3 regions of the Nisaea sediminum genome follow, and region 2 is predicted to be linked to each of the others. Evidence: riboswitches for the same ligand, from Rfam matches in the RefSeq annotation. Region 2 holds a riboswitch; each other region holds the start of a gene.

Region 1 (10,169 bases), on a different contig from region 2:
GATCCCGTCCCCGGGAATGACAGCGAGTTTCAGTTTCGACATTTGGGCCTCCTCCGCCTCATCCGTTTATTTGGCCGGCATGATAGGCGGAGGACACACGATCCCGAAAGCGTCTCGGTGACGCGGGCTGTCTTTCCGGAGCGGAACAGCGCCACCGAATTGACGGCGGCGCCCCGCGCCTATTTCTTCGCGTAGGTCTTGAGCAATGTCTTGGCCTCGACGCTCGCCATGAAATTCCGGTAGAGCTCGGCATCGGCCTTCGGACCCTTACCCTGCTTGACCCCGAACTTTGCGGCGCCCCGCTTGTAGTGCACGGCGAAATAGTTCGCCATGAACTGACCGCGCGCCTGCCCCGAACGGTGCGTGTGCTCGGTCTCCTCCTTGATCGACAGCACGCTGTCCTTCATCGCGCCGCCGAAGCCGTAGGACTCCTGCCCGCTCTCCTGCTTGCTGTCGGAACCGCCGAGGCCGGAGAAGAAACTGGCAAAGGACGCTCCGCCTTCCTTGCTGGTCTCGGCATTCTGTTCGTCCGCCGTCTGCGAAGCCGCGATCCGCTGATCGGCGTTCTCCATCGAACGGCGCACCGCCATGAAGGAGATGCCCTTGGTCTCCCAAGCGGAGACGGTATCGAGTGCGCCAGTCACGTCTTTTGCACCGTAGCCGCAACTCCGCAGGATATCCGCACCCAGCATGTCGGCCTGATCTTCCTGGAACCGAAGCGCCGCATTCTTCATCCGGTCCCCTTCCATGCCGATGCTGAGCACCGCACTCGCGTTCTTGAGGCCGGAGAATAAATTGCTTCCGACGGAACTGAGGAATCCGCCGTTATCCACCTTGGCGATCCGCTGCTCGACGTCCTTTATCGGATCTTCGTTATGCTGCATCACCACATGCGCGTATTCGTGCGCGATGAAGAACAGGATGTGCTCCGGGTCCTTGACCCGCGCAAAGAGGCGGGGATCGATCAGGATCAGTCCGCTCTTGCGCGCTTCGAGCACGAGCGCACCGCTCTTGTCCTTCGGCCGGTGCGCGATCTTGAAGGTGACCGCCACGCGCGGCAGGTCCGCCTCCAGCCGCTCGAGGCAGGCACCAAGCAGCTTGCCGAGAAATCGTTCGGTTGCGGGTGCGGGGATGATCACGTTCCCGCTCTTCAGCGCGTCGATCTCGTCCGCCGCACGCATTTTCTTCAGCGCCGCGGGATCGAGATTCACATGGCTGAACATCTCGCCATAGACCCGGATCAGCCGGTCTTCCGGCAGCTCCTGATCGAGAAGCTCCCAGCTTTCCTTGCCGTTCTTCTCGACCTTGACCCACCGGTCGCCGGTATTCTCGTCGGTCCAGATCTCCTTTTCCGCCGACAGGGCCGAAGCGGCCGTGCCGATCAGGATGGCGCATGCCAGGATCGCGCCCCTCATTACTTCGTACATCCCGCGCCGAAACCACGCCCGGTGCCGCTCGCGGCCGCCGAAGCAGAGGTAACCTTGGTGCGGCAATTCTCCTGGAACTCCTCATCGAGATTGGTCTCGACATCCTCCGCGTAGATCAGGAATTTTCCCTCGCCGGGGATCTGAATCACATAGCCGGCACCGTCCCCGACCGTACCCTCGATAGCGATATGCTTGCCTTCGAGCTTGACGCGAAGAACGGATTTGACCGGTTCCTGCGTCTGGGGATCGAAGAGATTGAGTTCCTTCGGAATGACTTTGGAAACATGCGTCAGCTTGCCCGCGGCAACCGCGCCGGAAGCAAGGAATGTAGCGGCCACGATCCCCGCGGCCATGCGAGCGAATATGAAGTGCTTCATAATGTTTCTCCGGATAATTGGCGACCGGCCGGATGCACGGCGGGAAACACCGTCGCCCGGAACAGAAAATCTTCCAGTCGTTTCAGGTAATAAGATCCCGTGAGACCACGGGCGGCCGCGATCAGACCGTAAAGCCCGAACAGATTGGCCGGGGTAAGGCGCAGCCAGAAAACCTGCGCGATCGCAATCAGAATGAAGACGCTCAAGTAGAAGCCATTGGTGGTGCAAAAAAGCACGAAGCGGCGGCGCAGCGGCCGATCTTCGCGTTTCAGAAAACGTCCTTCCGCAAATGACGCAAAAGCATGAACGGTCGCCAGCAGAACGAATGCCAAATGGTCGACAAAGTCGGTATCGACCGTTAGGGAACGCAGAGGCTCGGGCAGGAACGGCAGAGTCAGATCGAGCCGCATCCTCAGATAGTCGTTACCGTGGAGACGCAAGTTCTCCAGAGCCATCGCGTGGCGGTACCCCGAGGAAACCGGCGGATTGACCGGCGGATCGACAAAAACCGAAACCCCGAAAAGAGCCTGGCTGTAGATCACATCCCTGCCGACGATGCGGTCCTCCAGCCCGACGGCAGTTTCCTTGCTCGCTTCCGCCGAAAAACCGTCACGAAGCAGGTTCGTTACGGATATCAGCGGCATGTAGGGACATATCTCGTCGGGCCGTTCCCCGAACATGATCAGTTTGCCCATGGCGGCTTGCAGAACATCCCCCTGGCTCTGCTCCGCCGCCGAGTATGTGCAACCTTTTAGAAATTCGTTCTTCTGCGAAGGCACCAGCCCCCATTCGATCTGCATCGATTCCCGAAAACCGTCATCGAGCGCGAGAAAGGCGTCCGCGTTCGCTCCGCAATCGCCGACAAGACAGGCATCCCTATAGAGGCTGAAAGCAGGCGATAACAGGTGCCCGTCGCGGAGGTCATAGGCGAGCTCTCCCAACGGCGACGGGTCGAGCCGCGTCGAAACCCCGATCGTGAGATTGCGCAGCTCCTCCCGCTGCTTCTTCCACTTCAGAACCGGTACATAGACCGGAACCTTCTCGGCCGCGTAGCGCCGGAGAACCGCCACGAGGCTCTCAAGCGACGGATCCTCGCGCCGGTCGATGAAGAAAAAATCGACGAAGACGGCTCGCGGACCGTAATTCAGTATTTCATCCAGAATGCGCGCATGATTTCCGTAGGAAATCGGCCAGAGCCAACCGTGCCGGTCGAGATCCTCGTCATCGACGAGTACCAAAGGCACGCTCTCACGCTCGGACGTGTCATGGAACGGAGATGTCAGCTGGTTCACAAGCTGGTAGGTGAGGCGGGAGGAAACCGGCCCAAGTCCGAAAAAGCTGGTATGCAAACCGTAGAGGCCAAAAGCCAGGATCAGGGAAAGCCGGATCAGTCTTCTGTCGAGCCAGCGCGGGCATTTCGCCGGAAAGCGGGGACGATAGTCCCGCAGCAATTCAACGAACAGCAACCTGGTGACACACAAAGACATATGCACTCACCTTTCGTGAGCTCTTCCAACAATCTCCTCAATTTTTCCGCGCATCTAAGGTTAACAAATTATGGCGAACTCGAAAGAAATTTCTCTTTCAACTTTCGGAAAATTCACCCTCTTTCTTTGCAAATCAACGTGATAAAGCCTCAAAAAATTTCGGGCTGCCAGTATCCTGCAGGGTGTTCCTTGACAAACTCCGGGCCGGTCCGCAGGTTGGGCGGAAGTGATGCTGGGGTGTTCCGGAGACCGTTCCGGAACTGAGAGGATACCCATCGAACCTGATCCGGGTCATGCCGGCGCAGGGAGACGTCACCGGACCCGATCTCCGGGCCCACTCGTCGCTTTTCCTCTCCCTGGCCGTGATGCAAGCCGTTCGCGTGAACGGATCGATTGGAGTGCCGGGAATGTTCCTGAAGAAGACCGCCATCGCCCTCGCCGCCATCCTCGCAACCGCAGGCTCGGCCCGCGCCGAGACCGTGCCTGTGCTCGTGCCGATCACAGGGTTTCTCTCGCTCGAGGGGACTTCGCAGCGCAACGGCGCGGTGATGGCCATCGATACGCTGGGCGCCGCGGAAGGCCTGGAAACCGAGGTGACCGATACCGGAACCACGCCCGAAGGCGCGGTCACCGCCCTCCGCCGCGCGCTTGCAGACGAGCCGAGCGCGGCGGTTTCCTCCATGCTCGGGACGCAGATGCTGGCGATGATCCCGGTGGCCGACCGGGCCGGCGTGCCGCTGCTCACCGTCTCCGGTACCGCCAGGATCACAGAGCTCGGCAGCCCGAACGTCTTCCGCTTCTTTCCGGGCGACAGTGTGGTGAAGGTCGCGCAGGCGCGATATGCGGTCGAGAAACTCGGCGCCAGGCGCCCCGCCCTGCTCTATCAAACCACCGCCTACGGCCAGAGCGGCGCGGCACACCTGAAGGAAATCCTCGCTGGTCTCGGAGCACCGCTGGTGTTCGAGGAAGCCATCGATATCTCGGTGAAGGACATGCTGCCGGCGCTGACCCGGATGCAGGCGGCCGAACCCGACATTCTTCTGCTGCATCTCCATTCGGGTTCCACCGCTCTCGTCATCCGGCAGGCGCGCGAAAGCGGGAACATGTTCCCCGTGGTCGCCGGCTCCGCGATGCACCAGCCGACCACGGCCGCGCTGCTGGAGCCCGCGCAACTGAAAGACGTCTGCGCCGAAAGCGCCTCCTCGCCGATCTCCGAGCCGGTCGGCCCGGTCGCCGACTTCACCGCCGAATACCGCAAGCGCTTCGGGATCGAGCCCGACGCGTTCGCGCTGGCGCAATATGACGGTGCCGCCATGCTGGTCGCCGCAAGGGCTGCAGGGGCGAAAAGCGCGGATGAAGTGCGCGACTGGCTCGCCGCCAACAGCTTCGACGGGCTTGCCATGACCTACAAGTCCGACGGCAAGGGCAACATGGCGCATGACGCGGTGGTGGTCTGCTACGATGGCAAGAGCCGCGTTCCGGCGATCGCGAGCCGGTACGAGAATGTCGACCGCACCAATTAAAGAGCCGAGACTTCCTGGATGACGTCACTCGCCCTCGCGCAGATCCTGCTGAACGGCCTCGCCCTCGGCGCGGCCTACGCCCTGATCGCGCTTGGCTTCGTCATCGTCATAAACGCGGTTGGCGCAGTGAACTTTGCCCAGGGCGAGCTGGTGATGGCGGGCGGCTTCACAGCGATTGCCCTCGCGCCCCTGGTCGGCGAGGCAGCAGGTTTCCCCGGTCTCCTGCTGCTGCCTCTGGTCATGCTCCTGATGGGCGGGTTCGGAGTCGGCTTCGCGCATCTCGCCTATTTCCCGCTCCGTCACCGGCCGCAGGTCGCCGTCTTCATCAGCACCATCGCCATCGGCCTGGTGCTGCAGCATCTCGCCAATGCCGTCTTCGGCGCCGCGCCGCGCGTCGGCCCGCCGCTGATCGCGGGCGACAGCCCGACCGTCGGAGGTCTCACCCTCTCCCTGCAGCAATTCGCGGTGCTGGGAAGCGCAGCCCTTCTGGTCTCCGCCACCGGCCTTTTTCTCGGCAGGACGCAGACCGGGCGACGCATGCGGGCGGTGGCGCAGGACCCGGAAATGGCCGCCGCCATCGGCATCCGCCCGGCCCGAATGATCACCCTCTCCTTCGCGCTGGCCGTCGCGCTCGCCGGCGCGGCGGGGCTGCTGCTCTCGAACCAGTTCTTCGTCAGCCCGAACGACGGCGGCCTTTTCATGCTGAAGGCCTATATCGCGGTGACCATCGGCGGCTGGGGACGGCTCGACGGCGCCGTGCTCGGGGCGTTGCTGATCGGCCTTTTCGAGACCCTGGTCGCCGCCGTCACCTCCTATCTCGTCGCGGAAGCCCTGCTCTACGGCGTTCTCCTCGCTATGCTCGCCTTCCGTCCCCAGGGACTGCTGCCGGAACGGGCCCGCGCCCGTGTCTGAGCGCCGCTCGCTGCTGCTCCTCGGCGGCGGCGCCGCGCTCGCGGTCCACGCCGTCGCTTTCGCCGGAGGCTACGGCCATGATGTGCTGACCCGGGCCGGGATCTATGCCATCGCGGCGATCGGCTACCAGCTCGTCTTCGGCCGGCTCGGCGCCCTCTCGCTCGCACAGGGCTGCTTCTTCGGGCTTGGTGCCTATGCGGCCGCCCTGACCGCGCTCGAACTCGGTCTCGGCTTCCCGCTCACCCTGATTGCCGGAACCGCCCTGCCGGTCCTGCTCGCCGCGCTGATCGCGATCCCGGTGCTGCGCCTCGCCTCACACTATTTCGCCCTCGCGACTCTCGGCATCGCGCAGCTCGCTCTGCTCGCGGCGACCAACTGGACCGAAGTGACCGGCGGCGCCAACGGCCTCTTCGGCGTACCTCCGGCCTCGCTCGCCAGCATAAAGATCGGTTTCGGCCTGCCGCTGACAGCCCTCGTCTGGACCTGCGTTGCCGTCTCGCTCTGGGTCTCTCATCGTCTCACCGCGGGGAGGCGCGGCCTCGCGGTCGAGACCCTTCGCGCCGCACCGAGCGCGGCGGCCGCCCTCGGTATCGACGGAGCCGCGATACGCTTCCGTTTTTTCCTGGCGAGCGCCGCTTTCGGAGGTTTCGCCGGTGCCTTGCAGGCCCATGCGGTCGGCGTCGTCTCGCCCGACGTGCTCTCCTTCCACATCCTGGTCCTGCTGCTGGCGATGACGGTGATCGGCGGCCGGGAATCCCCACTGGGCGCCATACTCGGCGCCTTGCTGCTGGTGCATCTCCCGGAATGGTTCCGAGACTTTGCGGATTACTATCTCGTCGCCTACGGCGCGGCCCTGCTCGGAGCCATCCTCTTCCTGCCGCACGGTCTCGCCGGGTTGCTGCCGGAGGGGCGGACGCGCCGGACCAAATCGAAGGTCCCGGCTCCGCGACCGCTCCGCCACGCGGCGCTTTCCATGGAACATGTCACGAAGCATTTCGGCGGCGTGGCGGCGCTCGACGACGTATCGATTTCCGTCGCTCCCGGCGAGATTGTCGGGCTGATCGGACCGAACGGATCCGGCAAGACGACTCTGGTCAACCTGATCGCCGGGATCGAGAAACCCGGCGCCGGCCGCGTCCGTTTCGGCGACGAAGATCTGACAGGCCGCTCCCCGGACCGGATCGCCCGCGCGGGGATCGCCAGGACGTTCCAGCACCCGCAGATCGCCCCGGCTCTCACGCTGCGGGAGAGCCTCGAAGCAGTCGCCCCCTGCGATACGGAAGCGCTGCTCGCAAGGGTCGGCCTCGGCGAGCGCGCGGACGATCTTGCCGAACGCCTGCCGCCCGCAGGGCAGAAGCGTCTCGAGATCGGGCGGGCGCTCGCCACCGGCGCCTCGCTGCTCGCACTCGACGAGCCGGCGGCGGGCATGAACGACGTCGAGCGTGCAGACCTTGCATGGCTTCTCAAGGCTCTCGCTGCTGAGGGACATGCGATCCTGCTTGTCGATCACGCCATGGATTTCCTGCTCCCGCTCGCGGACAGAGTGGTGTGCCTCAGCGCCGGCCGGATCGTCGCCGAAGGAACGCCGCAGGAGGTCGTGCAAAATCCGCATGCCGTCCGGGCGTATTTCGGGGAGAGCCCGTTATGAGCGTCGCGCTGCTTGAGCTTCGCAACGTCTCCATCCTGCGCGGAGGCGGTCTCGCCGTCGACAACCTCGATCTTTCTGTCTCCGCCGGAGAGATCGTCGCCCTGCTCGGGCTGAACGGCGCCGGAAAGTCGAGCCTGCTACGCTCCATCATGGGCCTCGAGCCGCTTGAGGCTGGCTCGATCCGGTTCCGGGACCGCGATCTCGGCCCGCTCGAGACGGCCGGACGGGCCCGGCTCGGCATCGGCTATTGCCCCGAGGGCCGGCGCCTCTTCCCGGGCATGAGTGTCTTGGACACCCTGCACGCCGCCTCCAGAGCCACCGCCAGAGAGCGTGACAGACGGATTGAAGAGATCACGCGCCTCTTCCCATTGCTCGATCACATCCTGGAGCAGGAATGCTGGCGCCTCAGCGGCGGCCAGCAGCAGGTGGTCGCCATCGCCCGCGCGCTGATGTCCGACCCGGATGTCCTGCTGCTCGACGAGCCTTCCCTGGGTCTTGCGCCTGTGATCTGCCAGGAATTGTTCCCCACGATTCGGCGCTTGGCAGATAGGGGGAACGGCGTCTTGCTGGCGGAACAGAGCCTCACCCATGCACTGTCCGTCGCCGACCGCGTTGCCGTGCTGCACAGAGGCCGGCTGGTGCTCGACGCACCGGTGGGCGACGTCTCTCACGATCGCTTGAAACATCTGCTGCTTTCCGAGGGTGAACACGGCTGAGGCTTCGTCTATGCTCCGGGCGTTTCAAATCGCCTGCCTTGGGAGCCCCCCGTCGATGGACGAGAGCCAGACCCCCGATTTCCGCCAGAGCATCGCCGAGACCGCAGCCAATATCCTGCTCGAGATCGAGGCCGTGCATATCCGCCCGGAAGAGCCCTTCACCTTCACCTCGGGCCGTCTCAGCCCGGTCTATGTCGATTGCCGGAAGATCATCTCCTTCCCCCGCGCGCGGAAGAAGCTGATGGAGATGGGCGTCGAACTGCTGGCCCAGAAGGCCGGGTTCGAACAGTTCGACGCGGTGGCCGGCGGCGAGACGGCAGGCATTCCGTTTGCCGCCTGGATCGCCGATCTGCTCGGCCTGCCGATGCTCTACATCCGAAAGAAGCCGAAAGGCTTCGGCCGCAACGCGCGGATCGAAGGCACCTTCCCCGAGGGTGCGCGCATCCTGCTGGTAGAGGATCTCGCGACCGACGGCGGCTCCAAGCTTTCCTTCATCGACGCGATCCGGGAAGCCGGCGGAGAGGTCGCGCACTGCTTCGTCGTGTTCCACTACGGCAACTTCCCGGAGAGCACGACCTCGATGAAAGAAAGGGGCGTCGATCTGCACGGGCTCTGCACCTGGTGGGACGTGCTCGCCGCGGCCGAGAAGCGCGGCTATACGGCCGCCCAGCTCGCCGAAGTGCGCCAGTTCCTGCGCGACCCGGACGGCTGGGCCGCATCCCGCGAGACTGTCGAAACCTGAGAAAGACAAGGACGAGCGAGGCGCCGGGAGGGCCGAGATGCTGAAGATTCTGGGACGCAACAATTCGAGCAATGTGCAGAAGGTGACCTGGCTCTGCGGCGAGCTCGGGATCCCGAACGAGCGCGAGGATTACGGCGGCGCCTTCGCCAACACGAAGGACGATTATTACCTGTCGCTCAACCCGAACTCCCGCGTCCCGACGATCATCGAGGATGATTTCGTTCTCTGGGAGTCGAACGCCATCGTCCGCTATCTCTGCAACAAGCATTCGAAAGGCGAGATGGCGCCCGCAGATCCGCGCGACTATGCCGATGCGGACCGCTGGATGGACTGGAAACACACCACGCTCCTGCCCCTCATCACGCCGATCTTCTGGGGCCTCGTCAGGACTCCGGAGGCCGAGCGCGACCATGCCGCGATCGACACCGCGCGCAAGGGCATGATCGACGTACTCTGGATCCTGGAAAAGCGCCTGACCGGCCGCGACTACATGATGGGCGACCGGCTGACCATGGCGGACATTCCGCTCGGCATGAACATTTACCGCTGGCTGACCCTGGTCGAAGACCGCCCGCCGATGCCGGCGCTCGAAGCTTGGTACGCCCGTATCGCCGCGCGGCCCGCCTTCAGGCAGCATGTGCTCGATATTCCGCTGACCTGAAGCGGCAGCATCCGCGGCGCTGGAAATAACCGGCGCCGCTTCCTATCCTCAATGGAGACCTGACCGAGAGATGGAGGCGGCCCGATGCGGCGTCCGATCAAACTGTTCGCCCTCTGCCTGATTTTGCTCGCGGCATCTCTTCCTCCGACACGACCCGCCGAGGCCCGCGAACAGCTGGTCATCGGGATGACCCAGTTCCCGACGACGCTGAACCCGATGATCGACGCCATGCTGGTGAAGACCTATGTGCTCGGCATGGCGCAGCGGCAGATCGCCATATTCGGCCATGACTGGGAACCGGTCTGCCTCTGGTGCACCGAACTGCCAACCTTCGAGAACAAGCGGGCGAAACGCTTCCCCATACTCGATGCGGCGGGCAACCCGACCGGGCGCGAGGGCGTGCGCACGACCTACACAATCAAGCCCGGCGCTTTCTGGGGCGACGGCACGCCGATCACGACAAAGGACGTTCTGTTCAGCTGGGAGGTCGGCAAGCATCCCGAGACCGGCGTCTCCGACATCAGTACCTACCAGGACATCGCCGAGATCGAGATCGAGGACGAGCGCACCTTCACCTTCGTGCGCAACAAGATCGACTATCGCTACAACACGCCCGGCGATTTCGACCTGCTGCCGGCCCATCTCGAGCGTGACGCCTTCGCCGTGCCGCGGGAGT
Region 2 (10,169 bases):
CGAGCGGTGTGACGGCGCTGATCCTGACGGAGCCGGCGCTGGTCACCGCGCTGACCGTCGCAGCAGCGGCCTACATTCTCTATCTCGCCTGGAAGATCGCGTCCGCGCCGGTCGGCGTGCGCGCTGCCGATGCCGGAAAGGCTCCGGGCTTCGTTCCCGCCTTCGCGCTTGCGATCGCCAATCCGAAGGCCTTCGCGGCGATCGGCGCCGTCTTTGCCAGCCAGACGGTCTTTCCGGGGGATGCGCTGACGGACGCGCTGGCGAAGATCGCAGCGCTCGTCCTCGTCATCCTCGTGGTCAACACGTCCTGGCTGGCTTTCGGTTCTCTCTTCGCCCGGCTGCTGAGCGACCCGCGGCTTGGCCGCGCGGCGAACATCGCCTTCGCGGCGATGTTGCTGCTCTCGGTCGCTCTCGCGCTGCGCGGGCTCTGAGGGTCAGCCGATCCCGTCGGTCCCGGCACCGCAGACGATGACGCCGACCGTGCCGCCGGCTTCGGCTTTGGCGGCACCGGTCTTGAGTGCGGCCAGCGCCGCCGCCCCGCTCAGTTCCGCCGCGATCCCGGTCTCCGCCCAGAGCCATTCGGCGGCCGCTTTCATATCGGGATCGGAGACCAGAACCAGTTCGTCCACATTCTCCGAGATCAGCCCGAAATTGAGCTCCGCCGACGTCCGCGGGGCGAGTGTGCCGGCGGCCGTCTCGATCTTTTCCAGGGTCACGAGATGGCCAGCCGCGCGGGCTGCATGATGGGTCGGGGCGCCGGTCGGCTCGACACCGATCACGCGGATGCCCGGTTTCAGCAGTTTCGCGGCCGTCGCAACGCCGGCGATCAATCCGCCGCCGCCGATGGCGACCACCAGCGTGTCGATCTCCGGATTGTCCTCCAGCATCTCGAGCGCGATGGTGCCTTGCCCGGCGACGACCCTCGGATCGGCGAAGGGATGGATGTAGGTCAGGCCCTCGGCCTCTGCCCGCGCCAGCGCAGCCTCGTTTGCATCGTCCCAGACCGCACCGTGGACGATCACCTCGGCGCCCCACTCCTTCAGCTTCGCCGCCTTCGCGGGCGGCGTGCTTTCGGGCAGGAAGATAACAGCAGGACAGCCGCTCATGCGGGCGCCGAAGGCGACGCCGAGGCCGTGATTGCCGCCGGACGCGGTGATCAGCCCGCGCGCCTTTTCCTCATCCGTAAGCGACATCACCGTGTTCGTCGCGCCGCGCACCTTGAAAGAGCCGGTCGGCTGCAAGTTCTCCAGCTTCAGCAGCAGGCGCGCGTCCGGCGCCGGATCGCTTTTCAGCGCCACGGCCTCGAGGGAGGGCGTCCGGCGGACCTTGCCGCGGATACGGGCGGCGGCGGCGTCAAAGTCAACGCGGGTAAGAGATTGAGACGACATCAGTTCAGAATGCCTCCGTCGACGATAAAGAATTGGCCTGTTGTGTATGCGCTTTCGTCCGAGGCGAGATAGAGCACCATGGCGGCGATCTCCTCGGCGGTGCCGAGCCGGCCAAGCGGCTGGCGGGCGATGAAATCCTTGCGCGCCTGGACCGGGTCGTCGAAGGCGTTGATCCGGCCGTCGAGCGACGGCGACTGTACCGTGCCGGGGCAGACCGCGTTGCAGCGGATGCCCTGCTTCAGGAAGTCCGCCGAGATCGACTTGGTGAGCCCGAGCACGGCGGCCTTGCTGGCGCCGTAGACGCAGCGCGCCGGGATGCCCTTCAGGCTGGAACTGACCGAGGACATGTTGATGATCGAGCCGCCGCCGTTCTCCAGCATCGCCGGCAGGAAGGCGCGGCACATGCGGAACATCGCCTTGACGTTCAGGTTGAAGGAGAAATCCCAGTCCTCGTCGGTTGTGTCGAGGATGGTGCCGTGATGGACGAAGCCGGCGCAGTTGAAGAGCGCGTCGAGCGCGCCGATTTCTTTGGCGGCAGACGTCACCGCCACGTCGTCCAGCACATCGAGCTTGCGCAGGGTGACGCCCGGGAGGCCGTCGAGCGCGGCCAGCGCGTCCATGTTGATATCGGTCGCGATGACCTCTGCGCCCTCGCGGCTGAAGGCCTCGACGGTGGCCTTTCCGATACCCTGGGCCGCAGCTGTTACCAGCGCTTTCTTGCCTTGCAGACGCCCTGCCATGATGTCTCCCCGTTTTGATTTGATTATCGCTCATCAGTAAGCATCGGAATTCCGCGCGGCAAGCTTTTGCGAGGCACCGGTGCTGAGCTATCATCGCAGCAATCATCATGAGGGAGATGCATGTGATGGCCGAAGCAGACGCAGGCCGCGGCGGCGACAGACTGACGGTCCGGCTGAACCCGGCGGACAACGTCGTCACGTCGCGCACCGAGATCGCGGCGAACACCAAGATCGCGGAAGAGATGGTGGCGACGCTCGCGCCGATCCCGCGCGGCCACAAGATCGCGACCCGGCGCATCGGCGTCGGCGAGCCGGTGAAGAAATACAATCAGGTGATCGGCTTCGCGACCGCCGACATCCGCCCCGGCGAGCATGTGCATACCCACAACGTCGCGATGAAGGATTTCGAGCGCGACTACGCCTTCTGCATGGACCGGCGCGACACCGACTACGTGCCGGAAAAGGAGCGCGCGACCTTCGAGGGCTTCCGCCGCAAGAACGGCAAGGTCGGGACGCGGAACTATATCGGTATCCTGACCAGCGTGAACTGCTCGGCCTCGGCGGCGAAATACCTCGCCGACGCGGTGACGCCGGAACTGCTGGTGAAATACCCGAATGTCGACGGCGTGGTGGCGCTGAGCCACGCGACCGGGTGCGGCATGGCCGATACGGGCGAGGGCTACGCGAACCTGCAGCGGGTGCTCTGGGGTTTTGCCGGGCATCCGAACTTCGCCGGCATCATCATGGTCGGGCTCGGCTGCGAGGTGAACCAGATCGACTTCCTGCTGGAAGCGAACCAGCTCGAGCGCGGCCCGCGCCTGCGCACCATGACGCTGCAGGAGACCGGCGGGACGCGGAAGACCATCGAGAAAGGCCTCCAGCTGATCGAGGAGATGCTGCCGCTCGCCAACCAGAGCCGGCGCGAGACCTGTCCGGCCTCGGAACTGACCCTGGCGCTGCAATGCGGCGGCTCGGATGCCTATTCCGGCATGACCGCGAACCCGGCGCTCGGCTACGCCGCGGACCTGCTGGTCCGTCACGGCGGCACCGCGGTGCTGGCGGAAACGCCGGAAATCTATGGCGCCGAGCATCTCCTGACCCGCCGCGCCGTCAGCAAGGAGGTCGGCGAGAAGCTGGTCGAGCGCATCAAGTGGTGGGAAGAGTACTGCGCGCGCAATGGCGGCGAGATGAACAACAATCCCTCGCCGGGCAACAAGGCGGGCGGTCTCACGACCATCCTCGAGAAGAGCCTCGGCGCCGCCGCCAAGGGCGGGACCACCAACCTCACCGGGGTCTACAAGTACGGAGAGAAGATCGACACCAAGGGCTTCGTCTTCATGGACAGTCCCGGCTACGATCCGGCGTCGATCACCGGACAGGTCGCGAGTGGCAGCAACGTCGTCGCCTTCACCACCGGGCGCGGCTCCTGCTACGGCTGCAAGCCGGCTCCCTCGATGAAGCTCGCCACCAACTCCGCCATGTACGAGCGGATGTCCGAGGACATGGACATCAATTGCGGCCCGGTCATGGACCAGGGCGTCTCGATCGAGGAGATGGGCACGCAGATCTTCGAACAGGTGCTCCGCGTCGCCTCTGGCGAGAAGACCAAGAGCGAGCGGCTCGGCATCGGCGATCACGAATTCATCCCCTGGCAGATCGGGGCGGTGATGTGAGTATCGGGAAGATCCGGTCGTGAATGATTTCGAGGAGAGCTATCTCGGTCAGCTTCGCAAACTGATCGGAAACCGGCTCGTCCTGATGCCGGGCGCGCGCTGTGTGATCGAGGATGCGGACGGCCGCGTTCTTCTGCAGCTGCGCGGAGACATGAATGTCTGGGGGCTGCCCGCGGGCTTCTGCGAGGCGGGGGAAAGCGCGCTCACGACCTTGGTGCGGGAAGTCGCCGAGGAGACCGGTCTGACCGTACTCGATCCGGTGCCTTGGGGACATTCCTCCGATCCGGAGACCAACTTTCTGACCTACCCGAACGGCGACCGGATCCAGGGCTTTGGACTGGATTTCGTCGCCCGTCGCTGGGAAGGCACGCCGACTGCCGATGGCGAGGAGACGCTGGCGCTTGACTGGTTTGCGCTGGACGATCTGCCCGAGATGCTTCCCTCCCACCAGGTGACGCTTGAGTATTTCGCACGTTACCGGGAAACCGGCGTCTTTCAGCTATTTTGAGGGCGTCTCATGTCCTTTGAAGCCTTTCTTGGCGAATTGCGTTCCGATGCGGACGAGTGGGCGAAGGTCGCGCCACCGCCGGGTGCCGTCGATTGCGAGGTGACCATCACCAGTCTCGACGGCGAGGAGGCGCTCGGCGGGCTGCCGGAACATCCTCCGCATGTCTATCGTGATCGGCAGGAGGAAATGGGGCTCGCCCGTGTCGTGCTGTTCCAGCCGGACGCACCGGAAGCGGATGCGGAGTTTCTGCTCCGGGCGAAGGAGGCGCTCGCGGCGTCGCCCGACGGTCTGGTCGAGGATTGCGTGCGCGCCTTTGCGACGCTCGGCCCGGGGGAGGATCCGAAGCGTCTCGCCGATCTGTCCGGGGCCGGGATCGACGGGCTTCGCCTCTGCATGTTGCGCGGGCGCCTGACCTGTCCCTGGGACGAACTTGACCGCCACGTCCGCCACACCCACGACCTGACCGGCTGGAACCGCGAGATCTCCCTCGACGGTTCCGACCTGCACGACCTGGAACAGATGATGCGCGACTGGCCGGGCCAGACGATCCTCTCCGACTGTGGAGGTTTCCGATTTTCCCGCAGCCTGACCCAGCCCGGATTCCGGGCGCTCCGCCGCCTGATCGACCGGGGCCGTGTCTGGGTCAAGCTCGCACGCCCGTATGCAATCTCGAAGATCGGGGTGGCGGCGGATGCGGAGGTCCGGGCGCTGGCCCGGGCCCTCGCCGACTGGGCGCCGGAACGGATGCTCTGGGGCAGCGGCTGGCCGCATCTTGATCGGGAGCACGAAGCCGGCGGTGATGAGGACGGCCAGGATGCCTCCGATCGGACGATGCTCGAATTGCTGGCCGAATGGGCGCCCTCGAAGGGCGTGCGCACGCGCATCCTGCTGCGCAATCCGGAAGAACTGTACGGCTTCGCGACCTGGCCCGTGGCGCCGGACGACTAGCCGCGCATTGACAAGCCGTCCCTTCGCCTCCCATCATCGCCTCATCACCCGGGGGGTCCCGACAAGGGGCTGAGATATTGCTGGCTCTCCCGAGCAGCGCAGTGACCCGACGAACCTGATCCAGTTCATACTGGCGTAGGGACGGTGCGCGCTTCGGAGCACTTCTGAACGAGTGCAGGCGGACAGGGACAGCCCCTCGAAACACCCGAAGCCATAGCCCCTCACTCCGCGAACTGGGTCTCCAACGCCCACGCGAGCTGAGGAGGCTCCGAGCCGATGAATGCCATCCACCCGAAAGTGACCACCGGTGCGCTGCCCGCGTCCCGCAAGATCCACGTGCCCGGCACGCTCCACCCGGAGATCCGCGTGCCGATGCGCGAGATCGCTCTGCACCCGAGCGCCGGCGAGCGGCCGGTGATCGTCTATGACGCCTCGGGTCCCTACAGCGATCCCGCGGCAGAGATCGATATCTCGAAAGGCCTCCCCCGGCTCCGCGAAGACTGGGTCGCGGCGCGCGGCGATACTGAGTGCTACGCGGGGCGGCGCGTGCAGGCGATGGATAACGGTTTCGCCGAGGGTGCGCGGCTGACGCCGGAATTCCCGGTGCGCCATGAACCGCGCCGGGCGACAGGCGACCGGGCGGTGACCCAGATCGCCTATGCCCGCGCGGGGATCGTCACGCCGGAAATGGAGTTCGTCGCCATCCGGGAGAATCTTGGCCGTGCCGCAGCCAAGGAAGCCTTGGAGCGCGACAGAGAAAGCTTCGGCGCCGAAATCCCGGATTTCGTCACGCCCGAGTTCGTGCGCGACGAGGTGGCGCGCGGGCGGGCGATCATCCCCGCCAACATCAACCACCCGGAGAGCGAACCGATGGCGATCGGCCGCAATTTTCTGGTGAAGATCAACGCCAATATCGGCAATTCCGCCGTCACCTCCTCCATGGAGGAGGAGGTCGAGAAGATGGTCTGGGCGACGCGCTGGGGCGCCGACACGGTGATGGACCTCTCGACCGGGCGGAACATCCACAATATCCGCGACTGGATCATCCGGAACTCCGCCGTCCCGATCGGCACCGTCCCGCTCTACCAGGCTCTGGAGAAGGCCGGCGGCATCGCCGAGGAGCTGACCTGGGAGCTCTACCGAGACACGCTGATCGAGCAGGCGGAGCAGGGCGTCGACTATTTCACCATCCATGCGGGCCTGCGCCTGCATCACGTGCCGCTCACCGTCGATCGGGTCACCGGCATCGTCAGCCGCGGTGGCTCGATCATGGCGAAATGGTGTCTGCATCATCACCGCGAGAGCTTCCTCTACGAGCATTTCGAGGAGATCTGCGACATCTGCCGCGCCTATGACGTCTCCTTTTCCCTCGGCGACGGGCTGCGCCCCGGCTCGATCGCGGACGCCAACGACGCCGCCCAGTTCGCCGAGCTGGAGACCCTCGGAGAGCTGACCAAGATCGCCTGGGCGAAGGATTGCCAGGTGATGATCGAGGGCCCGGGCCATGTCCCGATGCACAAGATCCGGGAGAACATGACCAAGCAGCTCGCGGTCTGCGGCGAGGCGCCGTTCTACACCCTCGGCCCGCTCACGACCGACATCGCGCCCGGCTACGACCACATCACCTCCGGCATCGGCGCGGCGATGATCGGCTGGTTCGGCACGGCAATGCTCTGCTACGTGACGCCGAAGGAGCATCTCGGCCTGCCCGACCGGGACGACGTGAAGACCGGCGTCATCACCTACAAGATCGCCGCACATGCGGCTGACCTCGCCAAGGGCCATCCGGCGGCGAGGAGGCGGGACGATGCGCTCAGCCGTGCCCGTTTCGAATTCCGCTGGGAGGACCAGTTCAACCTCTCGCTCGACCCGGAGACGGCGCGCGGCTTCCATGACCAGACCCTGCCCAAGGAGGCGCACAAGCTTGCGCATTTCTGCTCCATGTGCGGGCCGAAATTCTGCTCCATGCGGATCAGCCACGAGATCCGGGGCGAGGCGCAGAAGGAAGGCATGGCGGCGATGGCGGAGAAATACCGCGCCGGCGGCGATCTCTATATGCGTACGCGCGAATAGGGGGCGCCGGCGGCCGTTCGCCGCTTGGTAAGATAAAATTTACCTTAAAGATTTTATGCTGCGCGCAACCCCCGCGTGACGGGGGAGTCTTTGTCCGGTGGAGAGGGTTTGCAATGCTGTCCGGCTTGAGTGTGCGTAGCAAGGTGACCGCGGTCACCATTCTTCTTGTCATCGTCGCGATGCTGGCGACGGCGTTTTCCTCGATCTTCCTCATCAGCTCCTATGTCCAGGAACAGGCTGCCCGCGCGCAGGGTCAGAACCTGAACACGGCCGCGCTGCTGCTGGAAAAGACCTATGGGCAGCTGAAGGTCGCGCGGAAAGCGGACGGGCTCTCGCTTTCCTGGGAAGGCTCCATTCCGGCCTTCGAGACCCATGACGCGATCGACACTGTCGGCCTCGCGACCGGCGAGACGGCGACGATCTTCGCCTGGGACGAGGAAAGCGGGGACTTCTGGCGCCGGACCACGAACATCAAGAAGGATGACGGCAGCCGCGCGATCGGCACCCCGCTTGGCAAGACGGGGCGCGTCTTCCCCATCGTCACCAAGGGCGAGACCTATCGCGGCGTCGCCACCATTCTCGGCAAGGATTATTTCACCCTTTACCAGCCGATCTTCTCCACGACCGAGACATCGAAGGTGATCGGCATCCTCTATGTCGGCGTCGGCAAGCAGGCGATCGCAGCGATCGAGCAGGAGCTGACCATCAGCCTGCTGACCCTGATGGTCGTCGTCGCGCTGGTGACCGCCGGCCTCGCCTTCGTCGTCATCGGCGCCATCATGAAGCCGTTCCCAGTGCTCCGCGAGATCATCCAGCGCTTCTCGGCCAACGAGATGGACCGGGACGTGCCTTATCTCGAGCGCCGCGACGATGTGGGCGATCTCGCCAAGGCCGTCGAGACCTTCAAGGCCGCGACCCTCGAACGCCGCCGCATCGCGCAGGAGAGCGCGGATGCGCTTGAAAAGGCGAGCGATGACCGCAGGCAGATGCGCATCCGCACCGCCGACGAGTTCGAAGGCACGGTCGCACGCACGGTCGAGCAGGTTGCGGACGCGCTCCGCGCCTTCAGCGGCTCGGCGGACGGCATGGCGGCTTCCGCCGACGACGCGAAAGCCAAGTCGTCCGTGGTGGTGTCGGACAGCGACAGCGCCGCCCGCAATATCCAGACGGTGGCGTCCGCGACCGAGGAGCTGACCGCCTCGATCTCGGAGATCGGCCGTCAGGTCTCGCAGGCCTCCGATGTCGCCTCCGGCGCTGTCCGGCAGGCGGCCGACACCAACGGCAAGGTCCAGGGCCTCGCCGAGGCGGCGCAGAAGATCGGCGAGGTCGTCGGCCTGATCACCGAAATCGCGGAGCAGACCAACCTTCTGGCGCTGAACGCGACCATCGAGGCCGCCCGGGCGGGCGAGGCCGGCAAGGGCTTCGCCGTCGTCGCCTCCGAGGTGAAGAACCTCGCCAACCAGACCGCGAAGGCGACGGAGGAGATCTCCGCGCAGATCCAGGGCATCCAGTCCTCGACCAGCGAGTCCGCCGACGCGATCGCGGCGATCACCCAGACCATCGAGCAGGTCGACCAGATCGCCAGCGCGATCGCCGCGGCGGTGGAGCAACAGAGCGCCGCGACGCAGGAGATCGCCCGCAATGTCGAGGAAGCCTCCGCCGGCACCGCCCGGGTCTCCTCGACCATCTCCGAGGTCTCGCAGTCGGTCCACCAGACCGGCGACGCCGCCTCGAAGATCCGCGACGAGACCCGGCGTCTGACAGGCGATGCGGATCGCCTGAAGGAAGAGATCCGCCAGTTCCTCACGAGCATCCGCGACTAGGCACGCCGGCTCACCTGTCCGCCCTCTCCTCGCAAGGGGAGAGGGCCTCTCTTTCCGCTATTTCGGATCGTGATCCGCGTAGACGACGAGCCGCCAGAGTATGTCGCCGAGCGCCTCGTCGTGCTGGTGGTGGTTCTGCGGCGGCAGCGGGTCGCCCTCGTTCGAGGCCACCTCCCTGCGGCAGCCTTCGCAGCGGTAGATCCCGGAAAAAGGCGCCGTGTCCGCCGGCCGGTGCAGGAAGTCGAACGCGTCTTCGTCGGTTTTCACGAGATACCGATCGTCCTTGTAGAGTGCCATCGCGGCCTCCTTTCGCCATCGGATTGCATCATGGTTCAACCGATGGGCGTGCAGGTCAAGCGATGCGTCGCGTCTGTGGGCCGGCCGCGCGAAGATGTTTGCGCTGCAGCAAGAATTGCGCGCTGCCACGACCCCTAAGCCCATGTCCCGCCTTGGAAAACCCCAGCCGTTTTGCCTCTTTTGTCGTTATCGGATAAGTTATGTCGATAAAACGATAAACAGGAGAGGTTTGGACCATGACGCTGCTCACCAAAGCGGAAGAGATATCCGACATCGCCTTCGGATTTATGGGGTCGAAGGCGCTTTTCGCTGCGCTGCATCATGGCATTTTCACCGCCCTGAAGGACGGCCCGCTCTCCGTCGAGGAGATCGGCGAGGCGACCGGACTCCACCCGGACCGGGTCCAGACCCTGCTGACAGCGCTCGCCGCGCTCGATGTCGTCTCCTCAGAGGACGGCCGTTTCGCCAATTCGCCGGCGGCAGAGGCGTTCCTGGTGAAGGGGGCGAAGTACGATTTCGGCGACTATCTCCGCCTTCAGGTCGACCGGCAGATGTACGGGCTGCTCGACCAGATCGAGGACGCGATCGCCAACAACCTGCCCGACGACGCGACCAGCTCCTACGCCCAGTGGTTTTCCGATCCGGAGCAGGCGAAGCTCTATTCGAGGAGCCAGCATGCGGGCTCCCTCGGTCCGGCGCGCGGGCTCGCAAAGCAGATC
Region 3 (10,169 bases), on a different contig from region 2:
AATCCGACAGCAAGCCGGCATTGTCAACTGAATGACGACAATGCAATGACACAGGGGCGGATCGGAGTGCAATCTCCGTCGCGGAAATATCCTGTTCCGCATTCCGACGAAGCGGCAAAACGCGTGGAGGCAATATAAACATGTCTTGGCTCTTGCAGGACGAGGCTGATCGTACAGCTGCCGGTGACCGCTTGGCCGCTCTTTGGGAGCGCCCGGGAATTGTCCGGATTCCTGGTGCCCATGACGCTCTCTCGGCGGTTATCGCGCGCGATACCGGGTTCGAATCGCTTTACCTCTCGGGCGGTGCTCTCTCGGCAAGTCTGGCTCTGCCGGATCTCGGCATGATGACGATGGAGGAACTCGTCGGGCAGGTGCGGAGCATCGTCCGGGCTTCCGCACTGCCGCTGGTGGTCGACGGTGACACGGGGTACGGCGAGGCTCTGAATGTGATGCGGCTTTGCCGGGAGCTCGAAGAGGCGGGGGCGGCCGCGGTCCAGCTCGAGGATCAGGTGCTGCCGAAGAAGTGCGGACATCTTTCGGACAAGCTGCTGAACGACCGGGACTCGATGTGCGCCAAGATCGCCGCGGCCAGCAAGGCGCGGCGTCATCTCCGGATCATAGCGCGGACCGACGCGATGGCGTCGGAGGGACTGGATGCTGCGATCGCGCGCGCTCAAGCCTATGTCGCGGCCGGCGCGGATGCGATTTTCCCTGAAGCGCTGACCGAGGAAGCGCATTTCCGAGCATTCGCGGAGGCGCTTGACGTGCCGCTGCTTGCCAACATGACAGAGTTCGGAAAGACGCCATACTACACGGCGGAACAGTTCGAGACCTGGGGCTTCAAGATGGTGATCTGGCCGGTGACCTCCCTCAGGGCTGCCGCCGGGATCGTGCGGGACCTCTATGCGCATCTTGCCGATCAGGGTAGCCAGGAGGGCTTCCTCGACCGCCTGATGAGCCGCAAGGATATCTACAAACATATCGGTTACAGTGAATACGAAGCCCTGGATGGGAGCATTGCGGCCAGTGTGGTTCCCGATACCGAGTGACTGACACCGGTTTTCCGCCGGAAAAATTGTCTCCATGACAAAGTTGCGATAGCGGGGTCGCAGCATATAGGTCAGAAATACTGTCCTGTTTTGTTGCTCGTGGAGACCGTAAAATGAAACAAATATTCTGGCGCAATGGCGAATGGCTATCAAACGAACCGATGGTCAGCGGACCGCTGCAGATTTCCTTCTGGTCCGGAAGTTCCGTTTTCGACGGTGCCCGAGCCATCAGAGGGGCGCTTCCCGACATAGCTCGCCATGCCGAGCGGGTGGTTAGTTCGGCAAGGGCCATGCTGCTCAGCCCGGGTCTTGATGCGAAGACCATCGAGGGGCTTTGCCGCGAGGCGGCGAGCCGGTTGCCGGCGGATACCGATTACTATATCCGGCCGATGTTCTACTCGACGGGTCAGGGCGTGGCACCGGAAGGCAACGATACCGAGTTCGTGCTTGCGGTCTTCGAAGCACCGCTTCCGGATCCGGTCGCAGGCAGTGCCTGCCTCTCCAGTTTCCGGCGCTGCGCGACCGATCAGGCGCCGACAAACGCCAAGGCAGGCTGTCTCTATCCAAACGGTCAGCGGGCCCTGAAGGAGGCGCGCGAGCGCGGCTTCGATTTGCCGGTGATGCTCGATCCGGACGGCAATGTCGCGGAATTCTCCACGGCGAATATCTGGATCGTGAAGGACGGGGTGGCGAAGACCCCTGCCGCGAATGGGACCTTTCTTGCCGGCATTACGCGCAAGCGCCTGATTGGCTTGCTGAAAAAGGACGGCATCCCGGTCGAGGAGGCGGTCCTTTCTCCTGAGGATCTCGCGAATGCGGACGAGATGATCGTCTGTGGAAATTTCGGGAAGATCCAGGCCGTCACGCGGTACGAGGAGAAGGAGATGGCTCCGGGACGGGTCTTCGAGCGTGCCCGCAAGCTCTATATGGATTTCGTCGACAGCGAACGGCAAGCGCAGGCCGCTGCCGAATGACGGCCTGCTCCCGCGCCCTGCTCAGGCAGGGCGCGGGAGCACGCAGGTCACTTCAGTTCCGTCGCGTAGCTCGCGACGTCGGGTGTCTTGCTGATCAATCCCGATTCGCGCATGAAGGCGGCGAAGCGCTCGTAGCGGCCGGTATCGAGCGCCGCCGGGCGGAGCGCGAAACGGGGCAGGGTATCGCGCCAGGCCCGCTTGTTCAGCTCGTCGTCCAGCTCCTTGCGTCCGTCGATGAAGGCCGTCCAGGCGTCGTTCGGATGGTTGACCAGATACTGGGTCGCCCGCTCGACGGCGGACAGGAACTTCTTCAGCCGCGGATCGCCGAGATTTTCCCTGTGGGCGATATAGATCAGCTCGTCGTAGGGCGGCACGCCTTCCTCCTCGACGAAGAAGGCCCGGCCGGGCTTCCCGACGATATCCATCTGGTTCAGCTCGAAATTCCGGAAGGCGCCGATCACGGCGTCGACCTGGCCCGAGATGATCGAGGGCGAGAGCGAGAAGTTCACGTTGATCAGCTCGACATCGGAGAGCGCGAGGCCGTGCTTCTTCAGCATGGCGCCGAGCAGCGCATCCTCGAAGCCACCGACGGAGAAGCCGACCTTGCGGCCCTTCAGGTCCGCGATCGACTTGATCGGACCGCTCTCGAGCGCGACCAGCGTGTTGAGCGGTGTCGCGACCAGGGTTCCGAAGCGCACCAGTGGCAGGCCTTCCGCGGCCTGGATGTGCAGCTGCGGCTGGTAGGAGACGGCAATCTCGGCCTTCTTCGCGGCAACCAGTTTCGGCGGATCGTTCGGATCGGCTGGCGCGATCAGTTCGACCTCCAGACCTTCTGCGGCAAAGAAACCCTTTTTCTCGGCGACGATCAGCGGTCCGTGGTCCGGATTGACGAACCAGTCGAGCAGGACGGTCAGCTTTTCGGCGGCACTGGCCGGGCCTGTGCCGAGCGTGACGAGAGCCAGCAGCAAGGCGGCGGTGCGGATGAACATTCAAAATCCTCCGGTAGCGGTAGTGGGCCGGGCTTCGCCGGCTTGCCAGGGCATCGCGGCCCTGAGCAGGAAATCGATCCCGTAATAGAGCGAGACCGCCAGGATCGAGAGGGTGAAGAGAGCGGCGAACATCAGGTCGATCTGCAGACGGGCATTGGCATGCAGCATCAGGTAGCCGAGCCCGGAACTGGAGCCCACCCATTCGCCGACGATGGCGCCGATCGGCGCGACGGCGGTCGCCACACGCAATCCGGACGCGAAGGCGGGCAGCGCGGCGGGCAGGCGGACATGCAGCAGGAGATCAAGCCGTCCGGCACCGAGCGTTCGGGCGCAGTCGATGAAAAGCGGGTCGGTGCGCCGCAGCCCGTCGAACATGGCGGCTGTCACCGGAAAGAAGATGATCAGTGCCGCCATCGCGACCTTCGAGGCCATGCCGTAGCCAAGCCAGAGGACGAGGACCGGCGCCAGGGCGAAGACCGGCACGGCCTGGCTGATCACGAGCACCGGCAGCAACCAGGGTCTGACGCGCGCCGACCAGCTCAACATCAGGGCCGCCGCCGCACCGAAAACCGTACCGAGACCGAGGCCGAGAAGGATTTCTGCCAAGGTCGTCCCGGCATGCCCGAGAATGAGGTCCGAGCGCTGCCAGAGCGCGTCCGCGACCGGCGCGGGCCCCGGCAGAATGTAGGGTGGTGCGCCGCTGAGGCTGACGACGCTCTGCCAGAGCGCGAGCAATCCGGCGAAGATCACGAGCGTGCGCATCATCGGCACTCTGCGCACATGTCAGGACGTTTTGTCGGTGAAGTGCGCGGCCGTGTGCCGTCAATCATCTGGCTCTCCCTCCGCCGGCATTACCCGGATCAGGTTAAGGGTCGTTCCCTCCGGAACCTCTCAGCCGCCGACGCGGCTCCCCTGAACGCGGCAGATAATGGGCGAGCTTCGCGGTGAAGGCAAGCGGACGATACCGCTCCTCTGGATGACGGCGCCGAAGCGCGCTACCTAGAAGGCCGGGAAACATATTTCTGCGGGGATCATGTGAGCGACGCCGGACCGCCCATCGGACTTGAAGCGCTTGAAGCGCGGGTCCGCGACGATCTCGGGTGCATTTCCTATCCCGACGCGAACTGGATCCCTGAGCGGACCGGACCCGACGGGCACACGGCGCTCGACGTGCTTGTCATCGGCGGCGGACAGGGCGGCCTCGCCATTGCCCACGCGCTGAAGCGGGCGCGGATCGAACGCGTGCGCATCGTCGATCGTGCGCCGGAGGGGCGCGAGGGGCCGTGGATGACCTACGCCCGCATGCCGACGCTGCGATCGCCGAAGCAGGTCAACGGTCCGGACCTCGATATTCCATCCCTGACCTTTCGCGCGTGGTTCGTGGCGCAGCACGGAGAGGTGCGTTGGGTGGAACTGAACAAGATCTGGAAAGAGGACTGGGCCGCCTATCTCCTCTGGCTCAGGCGCGTGCTCGAGATCCGCATCGAAAACGGCGTTTCGGCGGAACGGATCTCGCCGCTGGTGTCCGGAGACCTGATCTCGGTGGATCTTGTCGAAACCGGATCCGGGGCCCGCGAGACCGTCTTTGCGCGCAAGGTCGTCATCGCGACCGGTATCGAAAGCCCCGGCAAATGGTGGACGCCGCCCGAGATTGCCGCGCTGGACCGGAAATACTGGGCGCATGCCTCTGAGGACATCGATTTCGAGTCCTTGAAAGGACGGCGCGTCGCGGTGCTCGGTGCCGGCGCGTCCGCGTTCGACAATGCGGCGACGGCGTTGGAGGCTGGGGCGGCTCGCGTGACGGTCTGCTGCCGGCGTGAGGAACTGCAGAGGGTTCAGCCGTTCAAGTGGCTGTCGTTCCCCGGATTTCTCGGCCATTTCGCCGAGCTCGACGACCCCTGGCGTTGGCGATTCATGAACCATCTGCTGACCCTCCGCGAGGCCTTTCCGAAGGAGACCTGGGAGCGCACGGCGCGGCACGACGCGTTCGAGCTCTTGACGGGGGCGCCCTGGCTTTCCTGCGATGTGCGGGACGGACGGGTTGAAATCGTCACTCCGAAGCGGAAACTTGAAGCTGACTTCCTGATCGTCGGGACCGGTTTCGATATCGATCTTGCGGCCGTTCCCGAATTCTCGGACATAGCGGCGCATGCCGCCCTCTGGCGCGACCGGTTTCAGCCGCCGGCAGGGGAGGAGAACCCGAGACTGGGACGCTACCCCTATCTCGATCCCACATATGCGTTTCAGGAGCGCGAACCTGGAACTGCCGGATGGCTGCGGCATGTGCGGCTCTTCACCTTCGGCGCGACGCTCAGTTTCGGGCCGTCGGGCTCCTCGATCAATGCGATGAAATTCGCGGTGCCTCGACTCGTCTCCGGCATCGTGCGCGACCTCTTCACGGAGGATGTCGCGCAACACTGGGACAGCCTGAAGGCATATGATCTGCCCGAATTCCTGTTCCCCGGGGAGGATGGGCAGGCTGCACCACAGAAACCGGTCATCGGCAGGATGGCATGAGCCTGTTGACCGCCGATAAAGGGCCTCAGCCCGGAGCCTTGATCCCGCCTGCGTTTCCGCAGCGGCCGGTCATGATCGGGAGCGAGATCTACCGGCGTTCGCGCTACGGCGTGAAGCATCCGCTATCCATCCAGCGCGTGACGCCGGTCATGGATCTCGCGCGCGCACTGGATCTGCTATCGGACGATCTCTTCATCGACAGCCCTGTCGCCTCTCCGGAGGAACTTTCACGCTTCCATGCGCCCGATTACATTGCCGCAATCATGGCGGCCGAGCGGGACGGGCGGGTCAGCGACGAGGTCAAGGAGAAGTACAATATCGGCCGTGCCGGAAACCCGGTCTTTCCGGAGATCTTCAGCAGACCGGCGACGGCCGCCGGCGCCTCGCTGCTGGCCGGCCGGACCCTCGCGTCGGTCGAACGCGGGACCATACATTCTCTCGCCGGCGGGACCCATCACGGGCGCCGGGACATGGCGTTCGGCTTCTGTTTCTTCAACGATCCGGTGCTCGGCATTCTGGCGATGCTCGACGGCGGGCTCGGCCGCATCGCCTATATCGACCTCGATGCCCATCACGGCGACGGTGTGCAGGATGCCTTCCATGACGAGGACCGGGTGCTGACCGTCTCGATCCACGAGGACGACCGCTGGCCGCGTACCGGTTCTGCCGTGGACCGCGCCGGCGGCATGGCGCGGAACTTCCCGGCGCTGAAAGGCCTGAACGATACCGAGTTCCGCTATCTGATCGAGGAAGGCGTGGTTCCCGTCGTCGAGGCATTCGCTCCGGAGGCGGTTGTGATCCAGAGCGGATGCGACGCGCTTGCGGACGATCCGCAGAGCAAGCTGGAGCTGTCGAACAACGCGCTCTGGGAAGCGGTTTCCCGCCTCACCAAGCTCGCACCCCGGGTTCTGGTGGTTGGAGGAGGGGGCTACAATCCCTGGGCCGTGGCGCGCTGCTGGACCGGCATATGGGCGACACTCAACGGCCATGATCCGCGGGACATCGAAATCGGTCCGGCGGGAGAGAGTATTCTGCGGGAGCTGTTCTGGAACCACAGCCGCGGCCGCAACCCGCCGGAACATTGGTTCGCGACCCTGGCCGACCGGCCGAACGAAGGAGCCGTCCGCTCCGAAGTGATCGACCTGGCGCGTCTTGTCAGGCATCCCGACTGATGGTTCTTGCGCTAGCTGGAAGGCCGCCTGCAAGGTCATGCGTCCGCCTGTGTTCCCCGATCTGAATTGAGCAAGAACGTATGAATTCGGACCAGACCATCCTGATCGCTCCGACCTCGCATCTCCCGGATCAGCCGGTGCTTCGAGAAATGCTGAAGGATTTCGAAGCGGCGAAACAGATCGGCGAACGAAGTGCGCGCGGCGCGCACTGGGATATCTTCCGCCCGGATTTCGACAGGTTGATCCGGACCGAGGCGCTCTGGCCGAGGTTCCGGCAGATGGGCGTGAGCTACCGTTTCGACGACAGTTTCCATACCGGGAACGGACGCGGGAAACGGGAGATGCTGCCGTCCTACGCGGTGCTCGAAGAGGCGAAGACCTGGCGCTTCGACGGACGGGCGGTGCAGATCCGGATTGCCGATTTCATGGCGAAAGTCACGGGACTTCTGAGTTGGGAGGAGGTCGCGTTCCTGTCGGAATGCAGCATCGGAAACCCACCGGCTGTTCCGATCGATGGCCGGGATATGAAGGCGGACTGGAACGACATCAGTCAGGTCTTCTTCGCGGTGCAATTGAAGAAACTCTTCGACTTCGGGACGGGGGGCAGCGCGGCTCGCCCGGTCTATCTTGAGATCGGCGCGGGGTACGGATCGCTCGCCGCGAAGCTGCGGAAGCTTATCCCGGATCTGCAATGCATCCTTCTGGATCTTCCGGAAGTGAATGCGGTGCAGCGCTACTATCTCAGCCAGGCGGAGCCGGGGGCGGCGATACTTGGCGCTGGGAGCGCCCGGGACGATATGGCGGCAGCTCTCGAGCGTGCGGATTATCTCCTGCTTCCGGCCGCGCTGGCGGAACGGGTGCCGGAGGGATACGTGGATCTGGCGGCGAACATCCGCAGTTTCATGGAGATGCCGGTATCCGTCGTTACAGACTATATCCGCACCGTGGAGCGGGTGGCGAAATCGAACGGGCAGTTCTATTGCGTGAATGCGCTGGAGAAGAGCACATCGGGGGATGTGGTGCGGCTCGCGGAATATCCCTTCGATGAGAGCTGGTCCATGGTCTCTCCACCGATGCCGCTGCCCTGGCAAACCCACATCGTGGCGCTCTCGCTGCGTCGCGGACCGCCGGGCGACGGTTTCCGTGCCGCGCTCGCTTCCCTGACCGCCTAGAAACTTCTTGCCTGACATCTGGACGAAACGATGAAACAGCACCCCACGAGCAGCTTCCGAAAGTTTCTTCGCGTCATCCTGCTCGGATTGATCGCGCTTGGAGCGGCGGGACCGGCGAACGCGACGGACGGCACGTCGCGACTGGTGATCCTGAGCGGCGGACAGGAGCATGTTTTTTCTGTCGAGGTCGCGGATACGCCGGAGGCGCGGGCGCGCGGCCTGATGTTCCGCAAGGAACTGGCGGATGATGCCGGCATGCTCTTCATCTATCCCGGAAAGGCCAAGGTTTCGATGTGGATGAAGAACACCTATGTCAGCCTCGACATGCTGTTCCTCGACCGTGACGGAACCATTCTTCATATTGCGGAGCGGGCCGTTCCGCATTCGACCGACGTCATATCCTCGCGGCTGCGGGTGAAGGCGGTTCTCGAAGTCGTCGCCGGAACCGTGGCGCGGCTCGGTCTGAGGGAAGGGGATCGCGTCGAGCACGCCACGCTGGAGCCCGCGCGCTGATCCGGTCCCGATCAGTGTAGCTTTTCGAGGGCCTCCGCCAGCAGCACAGTCATCGGATGGCGCGCCGCGATATCATAGGCTTCGCTGCCGTCTTCGATCCATCTGCCGGCGCCGCATGCCTCGAGGCAGCCTTCGATCAGGGCGTCGCGATCCGGGAAGACTCTTGCAGCCTCCAGATAACCGTCGGGATCCTCCGTCGCGTCCGACAGCGGCATGATGGCGTTGTTGGCGAGATAGACGACGCGCTGCGGGCTCGCGTGCCGTCCATGCGCGAGGTTCAGGTTCACCTTTGCCAGCGCGGCGCGGGAATTGCGGACCAGGTCGTCGGGTGCATTGGACGCACCGGCGTTTTCAGTGGTCACGACCTTGAGGCCCCGTGCCGAAAGCGTTTCGAGGACCCGCTTCCGGTCCGGATAGGCGGATGTGTCGCCGAAGAAGAAGACGTCGATCGGTCGCTCCTTCAGAGAGGGAATCTCCGAGACAGCCGGATGAAAGCCGTAACGCAGATAATGGGCGCGCTCCGTCAATGGTGCGTAGAGAGGAACGTCCTGGCGAAAGAGACAGAGGACGGCGGCGGCATTGCCGACAAAGCGCCTGAATTCCTCATCCGTCTGATCCTGGCCCGGCTGCGTCAGATGGGAAAAGCCGTCGAACAGCTCGACACCGAGCACGGCATAGCGAACGCCGCCCTTGATCATGGCGTCCGTCAGTTCCTTCAGGCGGAAGGCCATCGGCGGCGCGATGAGATTGAGGGCGCCGGCCTCGATGGCGTTGTCCGAGACCCGGACCTGATGGCCGAGGTCCGTGAGGCTCGCATAGAGAAGCTGATAGAGGTTGCGGTAGAGATTGAAGCGGTTCCCGATATTCACGATGTTGATGAACACGCTTGTTCTCCGTCACGGACGTCGGCGATTGCTTGGGCGGCGGTAAGGGGCGGCCTGAACTCGTTCCGCCTGCATCCGGCTCCGCACGGTTTTAGAATGAGCGGAGGCGAATTGACAGTGGCCGCTTGCCGTTCTGTCACGTCCGCAGCCGCCGAACGTTGTTGTCTCGGGGACAATTTCGGGAGCGCGGAAATGAACTGTTGCGCGGGATTGACGGAGAAGTTAGGAATTCCGCGCTTTTGAGCCATGTCGGGGTGTAGCGCAGTCTGGTAGCGCATCTGCTTTGGGAGCAGAGGGTCGGCGGTTCGAATCCGTCCACCCCGACCATCATCACTTTGTGAGGCTGTTCGCGCTCCGGCGACCCGTGTGGATGGCAGAAATTGAGAATGAGACCTATTGTCGTCTTATTCTGTCCGGAAAGCTCCGCATTCGGGAGGTGCCTGTCATGAGAACAGATCTGCCGGCACGGCGAATGACCCAACTGCTCGGGGGCTTCGTCCTCGCCGCGATGCTGGGGGCCTGTTCGACACCGACCCCTTATGCTCCGGCATCCGAGCGCTTCGGCTTCAAAGACAGTGTAATCGAGCAGGACAGATACCGGGTCAGCTTCAGCGGCAACTCGGTGACGGACAGGGAAACCGTCGAGACCTATCTGCTATACCGTGCGGCCGAGTTGACCCTTGAAAAGGGACGAAGCCATTTCGTCGTCGTGGCGCGGGATCTCGACAAGAACGAGCGCTATATTCACCATGATTTCTATCCGTTCGGTTTCGGATCATTCGGCTATTACGGCCATCATGGCGGATACTTTTTCCGTCAGAGCATGTTCGCCGGTCCGTCGGACAGCATACCTGTGACCCGGTACGAGGCCGTCGCGGAGATCGTGATCGGCGGTCCCG

What was found. Region 2 has a riboswitch for thiamine pyrophosphate ahead of thiC (phosphomethylpyrimidine synthase ThiC). Riboswitches for the same ligand answer to the same signal wherever they lie in the genome.
Region 1: it holds a riboswitch for thiamine pyrophosphate, as region 2 does, so the genes downstream of both, IG122_RS00645 (ABC transporter substrate-binding protein) here and thiC (phosphomethylpyrimidine synthase ThiC) in region 2, are expected to answer to the same signal.
Region 3: it holds a riboswitch for thiamine pyrophosphate, as region 2 does, so the genes downstream of both, IG122_RS04415 (ABC transporter permease) here and thiC (phosphomethylpyrimidine synthase ThiC) in region 2, are expected to answer to the same signal.

The regions. Positions count from the first base shown of each region.
Region 1 covers NZ_JACZCQ010000001.1:129,493-139,661, reverse strand. Annotated here, with positions in the region: gene IG122_RS00665 (tartrate dehydrogenase) at 1-42, opposite strand, end outside; gene IG122_RS00660 (M48 family metalloprotease) at 180-1,415, opposite strand; gene IG122_RS00655 (hypothetical protein) at 1,415-1,804, opposite strand; gene IG122_RS00650 (CHASE2 domain-containing protein) at 1,801-3,291, opposite strand; TPP riboswitch at 3,515-3,617, shown strand; gene IG122_RS00645 (ABC transporter substrate-binding protein) at 3,699-4,814, shown strand; gene IG122_RS00640 (branched-chain amino acid ABC transporter permease) at 4,833-5,726, shown strand; gene IG122_RS00635 (branched-chain amino acid ABC transporter ATP-binding protein/permease) at 5,719-7,374, shown strand; gene IG122_RS00630 (ABC transporter ATP-binding protein) at 7,371-8,090, shown strand; gene IG122_RS00625 (orotate phosphoribosyltransferase) at 8,146-8,832, shown strand; gene IG122_RS00620 (glutathione S-transferase family protein) at 8,870-9,493, shown strand; gene IG122_RS00615 (peptide ABC transporter substrate-binding protein) at 9,578-10,169, shown strand, end outside.
Region 2 covers NZ_JACZCQ010000008.1:101,473-111,641, forward strand. Annotated here, with positions in the region: gene IG122_RS17800 (LysE family translocator) at 1-431, shown strand, start outside; gene IG122_RS17805 (threonine ammonia-lyase) at 435-1,388, opposite strand; gene IG122_RS17810 (SDR family oxidoreductase) at 1,388-2,128, opposite strand; gene IG122_RS17815 (UxaA family hydrolase) at 2,254-3,801, shown strand; gene IG122_RS17820 (NUDIX domain-containing protein) at 3,821-4,309, shown strand; gene IG122_RS17825 (amidohydrolase family protein) at 4,319-5,257, shown strand; TPP riboswitch at 5,297-5,417, shown strand; gene thiC (phosphomethylpyrimidine synthase ThiC) at 5,534-7,330, shown strand; gene IG122_RS17835 (methyl-accepting chemotaxis protein) at 7,444-9,153, shown strand; gene IG122_RS17840 (hypothetical protein) at 9,211-9,450, opposite strand; gene IG122_RS17845 (methyltransferase) at 9,687-10,169, shown strand, end outside.
Region 3 covers NZ_JACZCQ010000002.1:187,742-197,910, reverse strand. Annotated here, with positions in the region: gene prpB (methylisocitrate lyase) at 141-1,049, shown strand; gene IG122_RS04425 (branched-chain amino acid aminotransferase) at 1,163-2,023, shown strand; gene IG122_RS04420 (ABC transporter substrate-binding protein) at 2,071-3,012, opposite strand; gene IG122_RS04415 (ABC transporter permease) at 3,013-3,777, opposite strand; TPP riboswitch at 3,833-3,936, opposite strand; gene IG122_RS04410 (NAD(P)/FAD-dependent oxidoreductase) at 4,048-5,529, shown strand; gene IG122_RS04405 (acetoin utilization protein AcuC) at 5,601-6,701, shown strand; gene IG122_RS04400 (putative sugar O-methyltransferase) at 6,782-7,873, shown strand; gene IG122_RS04395 (DUF192 domain-containing protein) at 7,904-8,386, shown strand; gene IG122_RS04390 (CgeB family protein) at 8,398-9,270, opposite strand; tRNA gene IG122_RS04385 (tRNA-Pro) at 9,521-9,597, shown strand; gene IG122_RS04380 (CC0125/CC1285 family lipoprotein) at 9,716-10,169, shown strand, end outside.